DNA from 2 places in the Streptomyces sp. NPDC057302 genome. Region 1 is predicted to be linked to the other one. Evidence: riboswitches for the same ligand, from Rfam matches in the RefSeq annotation. Region 1 holds a riboswitch; the other holds the start of a gene.
What was found. A riboswitch is a leader RNA that binds a small molecule or an ion and turns the genes downstream of it on or off. The one in region 1 is predicted to bind S-adenosylmethionine.
Positions count from the first base shown of each region.

Region 1 (7,043 bases):
GCGGGCAGGTGGAGCTGCGGCCCACCGAAGGCGGCGGCGCCACCTTCGTACTCGTACTGCGAGAAGGACTGCGAGAACAGGAACCAGGACTGCCATGAACCGGATTCTCATCGTGGAGGACGAGGAGCGCATCGCCTCCTTCGTCGAGAAGGGCCTGCGCGCCAACGGCTTCACCACCAGCGTCGTCGGGGACGGCGAAGCGGCCTACGACTACGCCCTGACCGGCAACTTCGACCTGGTCGTCCTGGACATCGGCCTGCCCGGCGTGGACGGCTTCACGGTCCTGCGGCAGTTGCGCGAGGCCCGCGTCAGCACGCCGGTCATCGTGCTCACGGCACGCGATTCGGTCCGGGACACGGTGGCGGGCCTCGAAGGCGGCGCCGACGACTGGATGACCAAGCCGTTCCGCTTCGAGGAGCTGCTCGCACGGGTGCGCCTGCGGCTGCGCACGGCGGCTCGGGCGCCGGAGGTGACGGTGCTGCGCAGCGGGGAGCTGACGCTGGATCTGCGTACGCGAAGGGCCCGTTCGGACGAGCGGACGGTGGATCTGACGGCACGTGAGTTCGTGCTGCTCGAACTCTTCCTGCGCCATCCGGGCCAGGTGCTCTCGCGGGAGCAGATCCTCTCGCACGTGTGGGGCTACGACTTCGACCCCGGGTCCAACATCGTGGACGTGTACGTACGGGCGCTGCGCAAGAAGCTGGGCGCGGAGCGGGTGGAGACGGTGCGCGGGATGGGCTACCGGCTGCCGGGGTGAGCGGCTGCGTCGGGAGCCGTGGGTGAACTTCCCTTCATCAACGGCTCATTAAGGGCTCACCGCCGGGCCCCAGGCTCGTCGTGTGACCTTGAATCCGCGCCGGGCCATCAGCTTGTGCGTCGCGCTGAGCCTGTGCGCGCTGCTCCTGGTGCCCGGCAACTTCCCCGGCCTGAGCGGCGACGCGCGGCTCACCCTCGCGGTGTTCGCCCTGGCGACCTGTGCGTGGATCAGTACGCCCATCGACGACACGTACATCGCGCTCGGCGCCGGGCTCGCGCTCACCGCGACCGGCGTGATCAGCAGCGACACGCTCTTCGGCACCCTCGGCGACGAGACGGTCTGGCTGCTGATCTGCGCCTTCGTGCTCGCTGCCGCGGTGGCCCGCAGCGGACTCGCGGGCCGGGCCGCGGCCTTCCTCGTCAGCGGCGCCCGCTCCGTAAGGCAGTTGACGCATCTGACGACGGCCGCCCTGGTCGTCACGGCCTTCGCGGTGCCCGCCACGTCGGGCCGCGCCGCGCTCGCCCTGCCCGTCTTCCTCGCCCTGGCCAAGGTCTTCGCCGACCGCAAGCGCCTGGTGGTGATGCTGGCGCTGCTCTTCCCGACGGTGATCCTGCTCTCCGCGGTCGCGACCCTGATCGGCGCCGGCGCGCACCTGATCACGGTGTCCGTGCTGTGGGAGGCCACCGGGGAGCGGATCGGCTTCACCCAGTGGATGCTGCTCGGGCTGCCGCTCGCCGTCGCCTCGTCCCATCTGGCGGCGGAGGCCGTCCTGTTGACGACGACTCGGCGCGCGGACCGCGAGGGCCCGGTCCACATCACCGTCGAACAGCTCCAGGAGCACAGCGAGCAGCCGGTGACCGGAGCCTGGGAGCCCGCGGAGACCCGCTGCGCGCTGCTGCTGGCCACGGTGGTCGCGCTCTGGTGCAGCGAGCCCCTGCATCAAGTGCCGCCCGCGGTGGTCGCGTTGATCGGCGCGGTCGTCGCCTCGTCCCCCGCGCTCGGCACCGTACGCCTGAAGGACGCGCTGAAGACGGTGCCGTGGGCGCTGCTGCTCTTCATGGCCGCGACCATGGCGATGGGTGTCGCGCTCGCCGCATCGGGGGCGGCGAAGTGGCTGGTGGGCGGGGTCCCGCTCGATGTGCCGCCCTGGCTCTTCCTGACCGTCGTCGTGGCGGTGAGCACGGCCGCGCATCTGGTCCTGCAGTCCCGCTCGGCGCGCTCGTCCGTCCTGGTCCCCCTGGTCGTCGCCGCGGCCGTGGGCGCGGGCGTCAACCCGGTGGCCGCCGCGCTCGCCTCCACCGCGGCGGCCGGCTTCTGCCACACCCTGCCCGCCTCCGCGAAGCCCGTCACGCTCTTCGCCGACATCCCCGGCACTCCCACCTACACCCCGCGCGACCTGCTGCGCCTCTCCGCGGTCCTCGCGCCGCTGACCGCCGCGCTCGTCCTGCTGTTCGCCGTCGCGCTGTGGCCCCTGCTCGGCGTGCCCCTCCGCTGAACCCGCCCTTGAATCCACTCTGGAGACCGCCATGCTGACCCGTTTCGCCATCGCCCCCAGCGGCTTCAAGGAGTCCCTGTCCGCGCAGTCCGCGGCCGAGGCCATCGCCGAAGGAGTACGCCGTGTCGTGCCGCACGCGCAGACCGACCTGATCCCCCTGGTGGACGGCGGCGAGGGCACCGCGCGCTCCCTGGCCGCCACCGGCGGCGGCCGTCTGGTCGCCCTTCCCGCCACCGGTCCCGTGGGCCAGCGGATCGGCACGCACTTCGCGCTGCTGCCTTCCGGCGTCGCCGTGGTGGAGATGGCCGCGGTCGCGGGGCTCTCGCTGGTCCCGCGCGATCTGCGCGATCCGGGAGCCACGACGACGTACGGCGTGGGCGAGCTGATCAGGGCGGCGCTCGACACCGGCGCCCGCCGCATCCTGGTGGGCTGCGGCGACTCCGGCACGTCGGACGGGGGCGCGGGCGCGCTGCAGGCGCTCGGCGCCCGGCTCCTGGACGTGGACGGCTGGGAACTGCCGCGCGGCGGCCGTGAGTTGACCCGCCTGAGCCGCATCGATCCCTCGGGCCTCGACCCCCGCCTGAGGGACACCGAGATCCGCGTCGCCTGCAACCCCTTCAACGTCCTGACCGGCGAGCGCGGCGTCGCCCGCGTCTTCGGCCCCCAGAAAGGCGCGACGCCCACGCAGGTCGAACAGCTCGCCGCGGCCCTGGAGCACTGGGCGCACATCCTGACCCGCGACCTGCGCGGCACGGCGGACCTCTCCCAGGGCCCCGGGACGGGCGCGTCCGGCGGCCTGGGAGCCGGTCTCGCCGCCATCGGCGCCCAGCTCCTGCCCCGCTTCGACGTCCTGCTCGACCACCTGGACCTGGACAGGCGCCTGGCCCGCGCCGATCTCGTCGTCACCGCCGAGGGCGCCCTGGACCACCAGACGCCGCGCGGCAAGATCCCCGCCGAAGTGGCCCGGCGCGCCAAGCGGTTCGGCCGCCCGGTCCTGGTCCTCGCGGGCACGATCGGCCGGGGCGCGCACCACGTACGCGCGGAGGGCGTGGACGCCTACAGCGCGATCCTGCCCGCGCCGGTCTCGCTCACCGAGGCGCTCGGGCGTGGCGCCGAGTTCCTCACCGACGCCACCGAGCGCGCCCTGCGGATGATCGTCCTGGGCTCACGCCTGAGGGGACGGCCCTTGGTTCAGGCGGCGTTGGTGTCCGGCACGCAACGACCGTCCTCCGTACGGTAGTTCCAGCGCGCACCGTCCGCCACGAGCTCCTTGACGGCGCGCACGAAACGCTCCACGTGCTCGTCCGGGGTGCCCGCGCCGAAGCTCACGCGGATCGCGTTCAGCGACTTCTCGCCGGGCGCGGCCTCGGGGGCGCCGCACTCGCCCTGGGTCTGCGGGTCGCTGCCGAGCAGGGTGCGCACCAGCGGGTGGGCGCAGAAGAGGCCGTCGCGTACGCCGATGCCGTACTCGGCGGAGAGCGCGGCGGCGAAGTGCGAGCTGTTCCAGCCCTCCACGACGAAGGAGATGACGCCCACGCGCGGCGCGTCGTCCCCGAAGAGCGAGAGCACCTTCACTGCGGGCACCTCGGCGAGGCCCTCGCGCACCTTCGCGATGAGCTGGTTCTCGCGGGCGACGAGCTCGTCGAAGCCCGCCTCGGTCAGCGCCTTGCAGGCGGAGGCGATCGAGTAGACGCCGATGACGTTCGGCGAACCGGCCTCGTGCCGCGCGGCGGTGTCGTGCCACTCGACGTCCACGCCGCCGTCCGCACGCCGCGCGACCTTGCGCGAGGCGCCGCCGCCCGCGAGGTACGGCTCGGCCGCCCGCAGCCAGTCGGAGCGGCCCGCGAGGACGCCCGAGCCGAAGGGCGCGTACAGCTTGTGGCCGGAGAAGGCGACCCAGTCGACGTCCAACTCGCTGATGGAGACCGGGTGGTGGGGTGCGAGCTGCGCGGCGTCCAGGACGATGCGGGCACCGTGCGCGTGGGCGGCGGCGGCGAGCTCCTTGACCGGCCACAGCTCACCGGTGACGTTCGATGCGCCGGTCACGCACACCAGGGCGGGCCCGTAGGGGTCGCGGTCGGCGAGGGCGCGCTCCAGGGTGGCGACGGCCTGCTCGGCGGTGCGCGGCGCGTTCAGGTACGTCACGCGGGCGTCGCGCCACGGCAGGAGCGAGGCGTGGTGCTCGGTCTCGAAGACGAAGACCTGGCAGTCGGCCGGCAGGGCGGCGGCGAGCAGGCCCAGCGAGTCGGTGGTCGAGCGGGTGAAGACGACCTGGTCGTCCTCGCGGCAGCCGAGGAACTCGGCGACGGTCACGCGGCTGTTCTCGAAGAGGTCGGTGGAGAGCTGCGAGAGGTACCCGGCGCCGCGGTGCACGCTGCCGTAGTACGGCGCGTAGGCGGCCACGTCGTCCCACACCCGCTGCAGGGCCGGGGCGCTGGCCGCGTAGTCGAGCGCCGCGTAGGTCACCTCGCCGCCGGTGACGAGCGGCACGGTGACGTCACGGCCGAGGACGGGCAGCGGGGCGGCACAGACGGATCGGTCGGCGGCAGCGGTGGTGACAGACATGGCGAACTCCCGTAAGCAGGCAGGCGAGTTCACTGCGACGGCGCCCGTACGGCGCGGCAGTGACGAAGAAGAAAAGGGGGTGAAGAGGTGCGGAATAGGGGCCGGGAAGCCCTATCGCATTCGCTTGCTCACGAGACTGCTCCCTTGAGGACCAGGACCCCAGGGGTACGCCACTCATCGAGTGCGCAGGGGTCCGCGCTTGCCATACGCCTTGCTGCGTACGGCCTGGTCTTCACCCGGGGCACCCCGCCACGGACGGAGGGTTGCCGGACAGCGAGCCGGGGCCTAATCGCTGTCACTCATGACCTGCGCAGCATCTTGCCACACGATCTTCTCGGTGCCCACCGCAGTCCGGGATCCGGACTGCGGTGTGCGCCACATTCAGCTGTTGCTCGCCGCCACCCAGCGCTCCAGGGCCTTCTTGGCCGCCCCGGAGTCGATGGCCTGCGCCGCCTTCGCGATACCGGCGCCGAGCTGCTCCACGAGGGTCCCCTCGCCCGGCGAGAGGGCCACCAGGGCCGCCGCCGTGTTCAGCAGCACGGCGTCCCGCACGGGGCCGCTCTCGCCGTCCAGGAGGCGCAGCGCCACCTCGGCGTTGTACGAGGCGTCGGCGCCCCGCAGCGCCTCCACGGGGACCAGGTCGATGCCGACGTCCCGGGGGTCGAAGGCTTCCTCGCGCACGGAGCCGTCGCGCACGATCCAGACCCGCGAGGTCGCCGTGGTCGTCAGCTCGTCCAGCCCGTCGTCGCCGCGGAAGACCAGGGAGGAGTGCCCGCGCTCGGCGAAGACCCCGGCCACGATCGGCGCCATCCGCGCGTCGGCGACGCCGACCGCCTGGGCGCGCACCTTGGCCGGGTTGGTGAGCGGACCCAGGGCGTTGAAGACGGTCCTGATCCCCAGCTGGCTGCGTGCCGCACCGGCGTGTCGCAGCGCCGGGTGGAACTTCACCGCGAAGCAGAAGGTGATGCCGGCTTCCTCGGCCACCTCGACCACGCGGTTCAGCGGCAGCTCCAGGTTCACCCCGAGCTTCTCCAGGACGTCGGAGGCTCCCGAGGCGCTGGAGGCGGCGCGGTTGCCGTGCTTGACGACCTTCGCGCCGGCGCCCGCGGCCACGATGGCGGACATCGTGGAGATGTTGACGGTCTTGGCGCCGTCACCGCCGGTGCCGACGATGTCGACGGTCTCCCCCGGCACCTCGATCACATTGGCGTGCTCGTACATCGTGCGGACCAGGCCGAGGATCTCCTCCACGGTCTCGCCCTTGGCCCGCAGCGCGACCATGAAGCCCGCGATCTGCGCGTCCGTCGCCTCGCCGCGCATGATGCGGTCCATGGCCCAGGCCGTGTCCTCGGTGCTCTGGTCGCGCCCCTCCAGCAGCCCGTTCAGTACACCGGGCCAGGAACGGGCCGCCGCGGTGTTGCCTCCTGCGGGGGTCACAGCGCTCATCTGCCGCTCCTGGGTTCGTCTAGGCGTAGGACAGGAACACCTTATCCAGCTCCGGGCACGGCAAAGAGCCCCGTCCATGCACTGGATGCATGGGACGGGGCTCTCGCCGTGGCGACCTAGCGGTACGGAGCTTCAGGGCTCCGGAGATCAGTGGTGGCCGTGGCCGCTCGTGATCTCCTTGTACTCCTCGGTGGTGGGCTTGGGGATCTGGTTGTCCTCCCCGTAGTAGCCCTTCGAGAGCTTGGCCCGGAGCTTCTGCGGACCGGACACCTTGCGCTCGACGCCGTTCTCGTCGACCGAGGGGCCGATCTCCAGCGGCGCGTACTGCTCGTGCGCGGTGAGCGTGTGCAGCTGCTCCTGGCCCAGCGGCTCGTGGACCTCGATGAACTCACCGTGCGGCAGGCGCTTGATGATGCCCGACTCGCGGCCGTGCAGGACCTTGTCCTTGTCGCGCCGCTGCAGACCCAGGCAGATCCGCTTGGTGACGATGAAGGCGAGGACCGGTGCCACGAAGAAGGCGATGCGCACGAACCAGGTGATCGAGTTGATCGACAGGTGGAAGTGCGTGGCCCAGAGGTCGTTTCCACCACCGATCAGCAGCACCATGTACCAGGTGATCCACGCGACGCCGAAGCCCGTACGGGTCGGGACGTTGCGCGGGCGGTCCAGGATGTGGTGCTCGCGCTTGTCGCCGGTGACCCAGGACTCGATGAACGGATAGACCGCGATCGCGACCAGGACCATCGGGAAGATCACCAGCGGGATGAACACGCCCAGGAC
Region 1 covers NZ_JBHUZJ010000096.1:10,921-17,963, forward strand. Annotated here, with positions in the region: gene ACFUPX_RS38935 (ATP-binding protein) at 1-98, shown strand, start outside; gene ACFUPX_RS38940 (response regulator transcription factor) at 95-757, shown strand; gene ACFUPX_RS38945 (SLC13 family permease) at 846-2,252, shown strand; gene ACFUPX_RS38950 (glycerate kinase) at 2,284-3,492, shown strand; gene ACFUPX_RS38955 (aminotransferase class V-fold PLP-dependent enzyme) at 3,444-4,817, opposite strand; SAM riboswitch class IV at 5,008-5,124, opposite strand; gene trpD (anthranilate phosphoribosyltransferase) at 5,199-6,263, opposite strand; gene ACFUPX_RS38965 (cytochrome bc complex cytochrome b subunit) at 6,411-7,043, opposite strand, start outside.

Region 2 (7,043 bases), on a different contig from region 1:
CCATCGGGCACACGGCGTACAAGATCGCTCTCAACGGCGGTCCGATGCCCACGAGCGACGGCACGACCGGCTCCCAGCGGCTCTTCATGAACTGGGCCTACTGCTGGCGCACCAAGCGCCGCAAGGAGCAGGAGCAGCAGTACCTCACCATCGACCCGCACTCGCCGCCGGAGTTCCGGGCCAACATCGTCCGCAACCTGGACGAGTTCCACGAGGCGTTCGGGACGGCGCAGGGCGACGGGCTCTGGCTGGACCGGGAGGAGCGCGTCCGGATCTGGTGACGTCGCGGCGGCCGCGGTGCTCGCGCCGCGGCCGCCGGTGGTCCGTGCGGCCCGCCCCGGTCGTCCTCCTCGTCAGTCCGCCGTGCCGTGGTCGGCGGAGAACGCCGGGTGTTCGCGCAGACGGCGGACGTAGGCGCGGACGTGGGGGTAGGGGTGCGTGGCCTCGGTCTCGCTCGGGGGTAGGTGGGTGAGCGTCGCCCACAAGTGGACGTCCGCCGCGGTGAGTTCGTCGCCCACGACGTACGAGTGGGAGGCCAGGCGGTGGTCGAGCCGGGCCAGCGTGGTGGGGGTGAAAGGCGCGGCGAGGCGTTCGTGCCAGGCGTCGATCCGTCCTGCCAGGGACGGCGGGCGCAGGAGGGTGAGCGGGCCGCTGCCGTGCGCGGCCAGGCGGCAGGCGAGGTCGCGCAGGATGTCGGGCGTGTGATTGCTGACGACGTGCCCGCTCCACCGGTCGCACAGGGCGGGAACGGTCAGCGGGCCGTCGAAGTGGTGCTCGGTGGCCTCGTAATAGCGGTGGAGCGAGTCGAACGCAGCCGTCGCCGTGTCCGGTGTCAGGAGCGTCGTCGTGACCGCGTCCCTGAGTCCGAGCAGATCGAGGGTGATCGAGACGCGCAGGGAACGGGGACATCCCGCCGAGAGATACAAGTGATAGCGGTGAGGGGCCGGATAGAAGCCGCCCGCCAGGTCGGCGCCGATGCGGCTGCGGATCGGCGCGGGACAGACACCGCGAGGCGAGCGCGCATCCTTGGGGGAAGCGGGGCGGGAGCGGGGCGACGTGGTCTCGGGCATGGCTCTGGCTCTCCAGACGGGTGAGGGGACACCGGCCGCGCGCGGGCGCCGGTGGCACAGCGGAGGGAGAGGGGGAGACGTCTCTCCTGCGTGGACGTCACATCTGGTGCGTGGATGTCACTCCGCTGGAACCGATGCGCTGCAGACACGCAGCAGGTCGATGTGCAGCCGTCTGGTCAGGACGCGGGGGCGGGGCCTGGGCACGGACAGCGAAGGTCGCCGGGTGCTGTTCCGCTCACCGACCGCCCTGGACATGTCCACCAGCCCTGCCGTTGAAGCCCGTTGAAGCCCGCTGTGTCCGGGGCCGATGACCCGCTCGGGCAGGGACTCTGCCGGGCGGGCGCTCACCGTCGTGACCTTCCCCGGAAGTCTGGGCCGGTTGTCCGGCGCCGTCAAGAAGGCCGTGGAAGTCGCGGCCGGGAAGCGGAACAGAAGGAGTGGCCCGGCGGTTGTCCCTGACGGAGACGGACGACGAGGCACGTACGGCGATGTGAGTACGCCCATGATCGACGGGCATTGCGCACGGCTACGACCTCACGTAACGTCCCCGAGCAGGTTACGAGTGTCAGCGTCAAGCCCTGGCTTGCTGACCGGCAACCCTCCCACGCGGCGGGGTGCTCCAGGTGAGGACCAGGCGGTGCCCGTCCGGGCCCCGCAAGCGCGAGACCGGTGGGGCCCAGGGCCCGCCGGGCCGGAAGGGCGGAGGTGACGGACGTGCCACTGGTGCCGCCCGTGCCCGCGCAGCACTTCCTTGCGCCCGCCCCGCACTGCCTGGCGTCCACCGAGCACTTCTCGGTGCCCGCCCCGCGTGTCCTGGTGATCGCCCCGAGCCGCCAGGTGCATCTGTACTCCCGGCCGCACATCGACCTCCAGCGCGTCGCCGGCGCGCTCTGTCGTTCCTGACCCGTCACCCCGCCGCCGCACCCTCGGAGCCGAGGGGCCGGTGTACTCGTACGGTCGAATCAGGAAGGCACTCCTGTCGTGTCGTCATCACCTTCACCTTCATCCGCCCTGCCCGCTCCCGCTCCTTCCACCGCGCTGCACCTCGCCGTCGCGCTCGACGGCGCGGGCTGGCACCCGGCCGCCTGGCGCGAACCGGCGTCCCGCCCACGGGAGTTGCTCACCGCTCAGTACTGGGCGGACTTGGTCACCGAGGCCGAACGCGGTCTGCTCGACTTCGTGACGATCGAGGACGGGCTCGGACTCCAGTCCTCGCACTTCACCGAACCCGACGGACGCACGGACCAGGTCAGAGGGCGGCTCGACGCCGTCCTCATCGCCGCCCGTGTCGCCCCGCTGACCAGCCACATCGGCCTCGTGCCGACCGTGGTGGCCACCCACACGGAGCCCTTCCACATATCCAAGGCGATCGCCACGCTCGACTACGTCAGTGAGGGCCGCGCAGGCGTACGGGTGCAGGTGTCCGCGCGTCGGAACGAGGCCGCGCACTTCGGACGCCGCACGCTTCCCGCCCTCGATTCCGTCGAGGACCTCGGCAGGCCGGACGTACGGGAGTTGACCTTCGACCTCTTCGACGAGGCGGCCGACCACGTCGAAGCCGTGCGCAGGCTCTGGGACAGCTGGGAGGACGACGCGGAGATCAGGGACGTCGCCACCGGCCGTTTCGTCGACCGCGACAAGCTCCACTACATCGACTTCGAGGGCAAGCACTTCAGCGTCAAGGGCCCTTCGATCACGCCCCGGCCGCCGCAGGGCCGCCCTCTCGTCAGCGCGCTCGCCCACGAGACGCCCACCGACGCCCCGTTCCGGCTCCTCGGCCGCTCGGCCGACATCGGATACGTCACCCCGCGCGACGCCGGGCACGCACACGCCATCGTCACGGCGGTGCGAGCGGAACAGGACGCCGCAGGGCGGGCCGACGAGCCCCTGCATCTCTTCGGGGACCTGGTGGTGTTCCTCGACGACGACCCGGGCGCCGCCGAAGCCCGCAGGGAGCGTCTGGACGCCCTCGCCGGTCAGCCGTACACCAGCGACGCGCGGGTGTTCACCGGAACACCCGCCCAACTGGCCGACCTGCTTCGGGAGTTGGCCGGCGCCGGGCTGTCCGGATTCCGGCTGCGTCCCGCCGTCGTCGGCCACGACCTCCCGGCGATCACCCGGGGTCTCGTGCCCGAACTCCAGCGCCGCGACGCCTTCCGGCACGCGTACGAAGCCGACACCCTGCGCGGACTCCTCGGCCTCCAGCGCCCCGCGAGCCGCTACGCCGCCACCGCCTGAGCCGGACCGGAAGGAACCCCGTCATGAGCAAGTCACCGGACAAGCCGCTCAAGCAGATCCACCTCGCGGCGCACTTCCCCGGCGTCAACAACACCACCGTATGGAGCGACCCCGAGGCCGGAAGCCACATCGAGTTCAGCTCCTTCGCGCACTTCGCACGGACCGCCGAGCGCGCCAAGTTCGACTTCCTGTTCCTCGCCGAGGGGCTGCGGCTGCGCGAACAGGGCGGCAAGATCTACGACTTGGATGTCGTCGGCCGCCCCGACACCTTCGCCGTCCTCACCGCGCTCGCCGCCGTCACCGAACACCTCGGCCTGACCGGCACCATCAACTCCACGTTCAACGAGCCCTACGAAGTGGCCCGGCAGTTCGCCAGCCTGGACCATCTCTCGGGTGGCCGCGCCGCCTGGAACGTCGTGACCTCCTGGGACGCCTTCACCGGCGAGAACTTCCGCCGCGGGGGCTTCCTCCCGCAGGAGGAGCGGTACTCCCGGGCGAAGGAATTCCTCGGCACGGCGAACGAGCTGTTCGACTCCTGGCGCGGGGACGAGATCGTCGCCGACCAGGAGAGCGGCACCTTCCTGCGCGACGCGCAAGCGGGAGCCTTCGTCCACCAAGGGCAACACTTCGACATCCAGGGGCAGTTCAACGTCCCGCGCAGCCCGCAGGGACGTCCGGTCGTCTTCCAGGCGGGCGATTCGGAGGAGGGGCGCGAGTTCGCGGCCGCCGGCGCGGACGCGATCTTCAGCCGGTACAGCACGCTCAAGGAAGGCCAGGAGTTCTACACGGACGTCAAGGGCCGCCTGGCCCGCCACGGCCGCACCCACGACCAGCTCCTGATCCTGCCCGCCGCGACCTTCGTCCTCGGGGACACGGACACCGAGGCCGAGGAACTCTCCCGCGAGGTGCGGCGCAAGCAGGTCAGCGGCGCCACCGCCATCAAGCACCTGGAGTTCGTCTGGAACCGCGACCTCTCCGCGTACGACCCGGAGGGCCCGCTGCCCGACATCGACCCGGACATCGGCGAACACACCATCGCCCGCGGGCGTGCCCAGGTGCGGATGTACCGCGACCCGCTGGCCACCGCCCGGGAGTGGCGCGAGCTCGCCGCCGCCAACAAGTGGTCCATCCGTGACCTCGTCATCGAGACCGGCAACCGCCAGTCCTTCGTCGGCTCCCCCTCCACCGTCGCCGAGACGATCAACTCCTTCGTCCAGGCCGACGCCTCCGACGGCTTCATCCTCGTCCCGCACATCACCCCCGGCGGCCTCGACGCCTTCGCCGACACCGTGGTCCCGCTGCTCCAGGAGCGTGGCGTGTTCCGCAAGGAGTACGAGGGCACCACCCTGCGCGACCACCTCGGTCTCGCCCACCCTGACACCGGGGCGCGCTTCTCCGAACCCGCGCCCGTGCCCACCCGCGAGCCCGTACCCGCCGACCACTGAGGAGGTCCACCGCACATGTCATCCATCCCTCTCGGCGTCCTCGACCTGGTCCCGGTCTCGTCCGGCTCCACCGCGGCCAAGGCGCTGCACAACTCCATCGACCTGGCCCGGCAGACCGAGCGATTCGGCTACGCCCGCTACTGGTTCGCCGAGCATCACCTCAACCCGGGCGTGGCCGGCACATCGCCCGCGGTCGTCCTCGCCCTGACCGCCGCCGCGACCTCGACGATCCGGCTGGGGGCAGGGGCCGTACAGCTCGGTCACCGCACCGCTCTGTCCACGGTCGAGGAGTTCGGCCTGATCGACGCCCTGCATCCCGGGCGCCTGGACCTCGGGCTCGGCCGCTCGGGCGGCAAGCCGCCGGCAACGTCCGCCGCTCCGACGCCGACCGCTACCCCCGTCGTCGACGGCCGCGCCCCCAACGGGCTGCGGATCCCGCCGCGCTTCTCCTACGAGCATCTGCTGGGCTCGCCCCGCGTCGCCCTCCAGCGCAAGCTGCTCCAGCTCCCGAACGCCGAGTCGCAGGACTACGGGGAGCAGATCGACGACATCCTGGCGCTGCTCGCGGGGACGTATCGCTCCGCGGACGGCATCGAGGCGCACGTCGTCCCCGGCGAGGGCGCCGACATCCAGGTGTGGATCCTGGGCAGCAGCGGCGGCCAGAGCGCGGACGTCGCGGGCCGCAACGGACTGCCCTTCGCGGCGAATTACCACGTCAGTCCGGGTACGGTGCTCGAAGCCGCGGAGGGCTACCGCGCCGCGTTCCAGCCGTCCGACGTACTCGACAAGCCCTACGTCACCGTCTCCGCGGACGTCGTCGTCGCAGAGGACGACGAGACCGCCCGCGAACTCGCCGCGGGCTACGCCCCGTGGGTGCGCAGCATCCGCAATGCCGAGGGCGCCATCCAGTACCCGACGCCGGAAGAGGCGCGGAGGCACCACTGGACCGACGCGGACCGTGCGCTGGTGCGGGACCGCACCGACACCCAGTTCACCGGCACCCCGGGGCGCGTCGCGGACCTCCTGGAACAGCTCCAGGAGGCCACCGGCGCCGACGAGTTGCTCATCACGACCATCACCCACGGCCACGCGGACCGGGTGCGCTCCTACGAACTGCTCGCCGAGGAGTGGCGGCGCAGGTGACGTGTGTCCGTCCGCCGGGCTTCACGCGCCCGGCGGACGGTCGCGGTCACGCGATGGGCCAGCAGTTGTACGCGTTGTAGTTGACGCCGTTGCAGCCGAACCACTTGCCGTAGAGGCAGGGGCCGATGTCGCTCCAGTAGCCGTGACAGCACGCCAGGCAGGTGAAGCCCCCGTACCCGTCGCTCACACAGGCCGAGCTGCCGTCCACGCACTGGGCCTGGGCCTGCGGCGTGGCCTGGGGCGGTGTGCCCTGCGGGGCGACGCCCCAGGTGAGGGAGCCGGCCGCCGGGCCCTTGGGAGCCGGGCCCTGAGGTGAGGGAACCGGGCCCTGAGGCGCCGGGCCCCGCTGAGCGGGCTGGGCGTGCGCCGACGCCGCGCACGGTGAGGGTGAGGGAGCGGCGGCGCCCATGCGCGCGTAGTGGCCCAGGAGCGTGGCCAGAACGGCGTGTTCGGGGGAGTCGGACTCCTTGAGGGTGAGCTGGACGAGGCTGTGCGTGTGCTCGTCGCAGGGCACCTGCCGCAGCAGCTCCACCCGGTCGATGAGGGCCACGGGGATGGTCGTCCAGTCCTGACATGTCGTGCCGGGAGCGAACTGGACGCTGTCCGCGGCCTCCTCGGACTGCTTGACCATCCCTACGATCACGGGTTTCTCGCGGACCGAGTCCGACGCGAGTGCCTGAAGGAATTCCTCGCCGCTGAACGACCTGGGCATGTGTCTCCTCTCGGCGCCACGCGGGCGCCAGCCGATGTCACGAGGTTCGCGTGATCGGCGAGAGCGGCACAACGGTGGCGGAAGCAGTCGGTCCGGATAGGTGAATCCGCCGCGTGCGCTGGGGCGTTATCCCAGGGCCGCGCGCCGGGGCAGGAGCTACCGCGCGCAGTACCGGATGGGTCCCTATCCGCTGCGGCCCCCGAGCACGATCGTGCGCGCGATGTCCAGGGTGAGGCGCTGCCACGGGTCCTGGGGGTCGCGGGAGGTGAGGTCGCGGACGCGGCGCAGGCGGTAGCGCACGGACTGCGGGTGGAGGTGGAGTGCGCGGGCGGCGGCGTTGGCGGAGCCGGTGTCGATGTACGCGGTGAGCGCTTCCAGGAGGTGGCGCCGGGCGCCGTCGACGAGGGGGCCGAGGACGATGCGGCCGATCTGGTC
Region 2 covers NZ_JBHUZJ010000127.1:3,246-10,288, reverse strand. Annotated here, with positions in the region: gene ACFUPX_RS42150 (M13 family metallopeptidase) at 1-281, shown strand, start outside; gene ACFUPX_RS42145 (glutathione binding-like protein) at 354-1,070, opposite strand; SAM riboswitch class IV at 1,625-1,737, shown strand; gene ACFUPX_RS42140 (putative leader peptide) at 1,785-1,973, shown strand; gene ACFUPX_RS42135 (LLM class flavin-dependent oxidoreductase) at 2,052-3,308, shown strand; gene ACFUPX_RS42130 (NtaA/DmoA family FMN-dependent monooxygenase) at 3,332-4,753, shown strand; gene ACFUPX_RS42125 (LLM class flavin-dependent oxidoreductase) at 4,769-5,896, shown strand; gene ACFUPX_RS42120 (hypothetical protein) at 5,943-6,608, opposite strand; gene ACFUPX_RS42115 (PucR family transcriptional regulator) at 6,792-7,043, opposite strand, start outside.
Region 2: another riboswitch for S-adenosylmethionine. It lies ahead of ACFUPX_RS42140 (putative leader peptide); the one in region 1 lies ahead of ACFUPX_RS38955 (aminotransferase class V-fold PLP-dependent enzyme).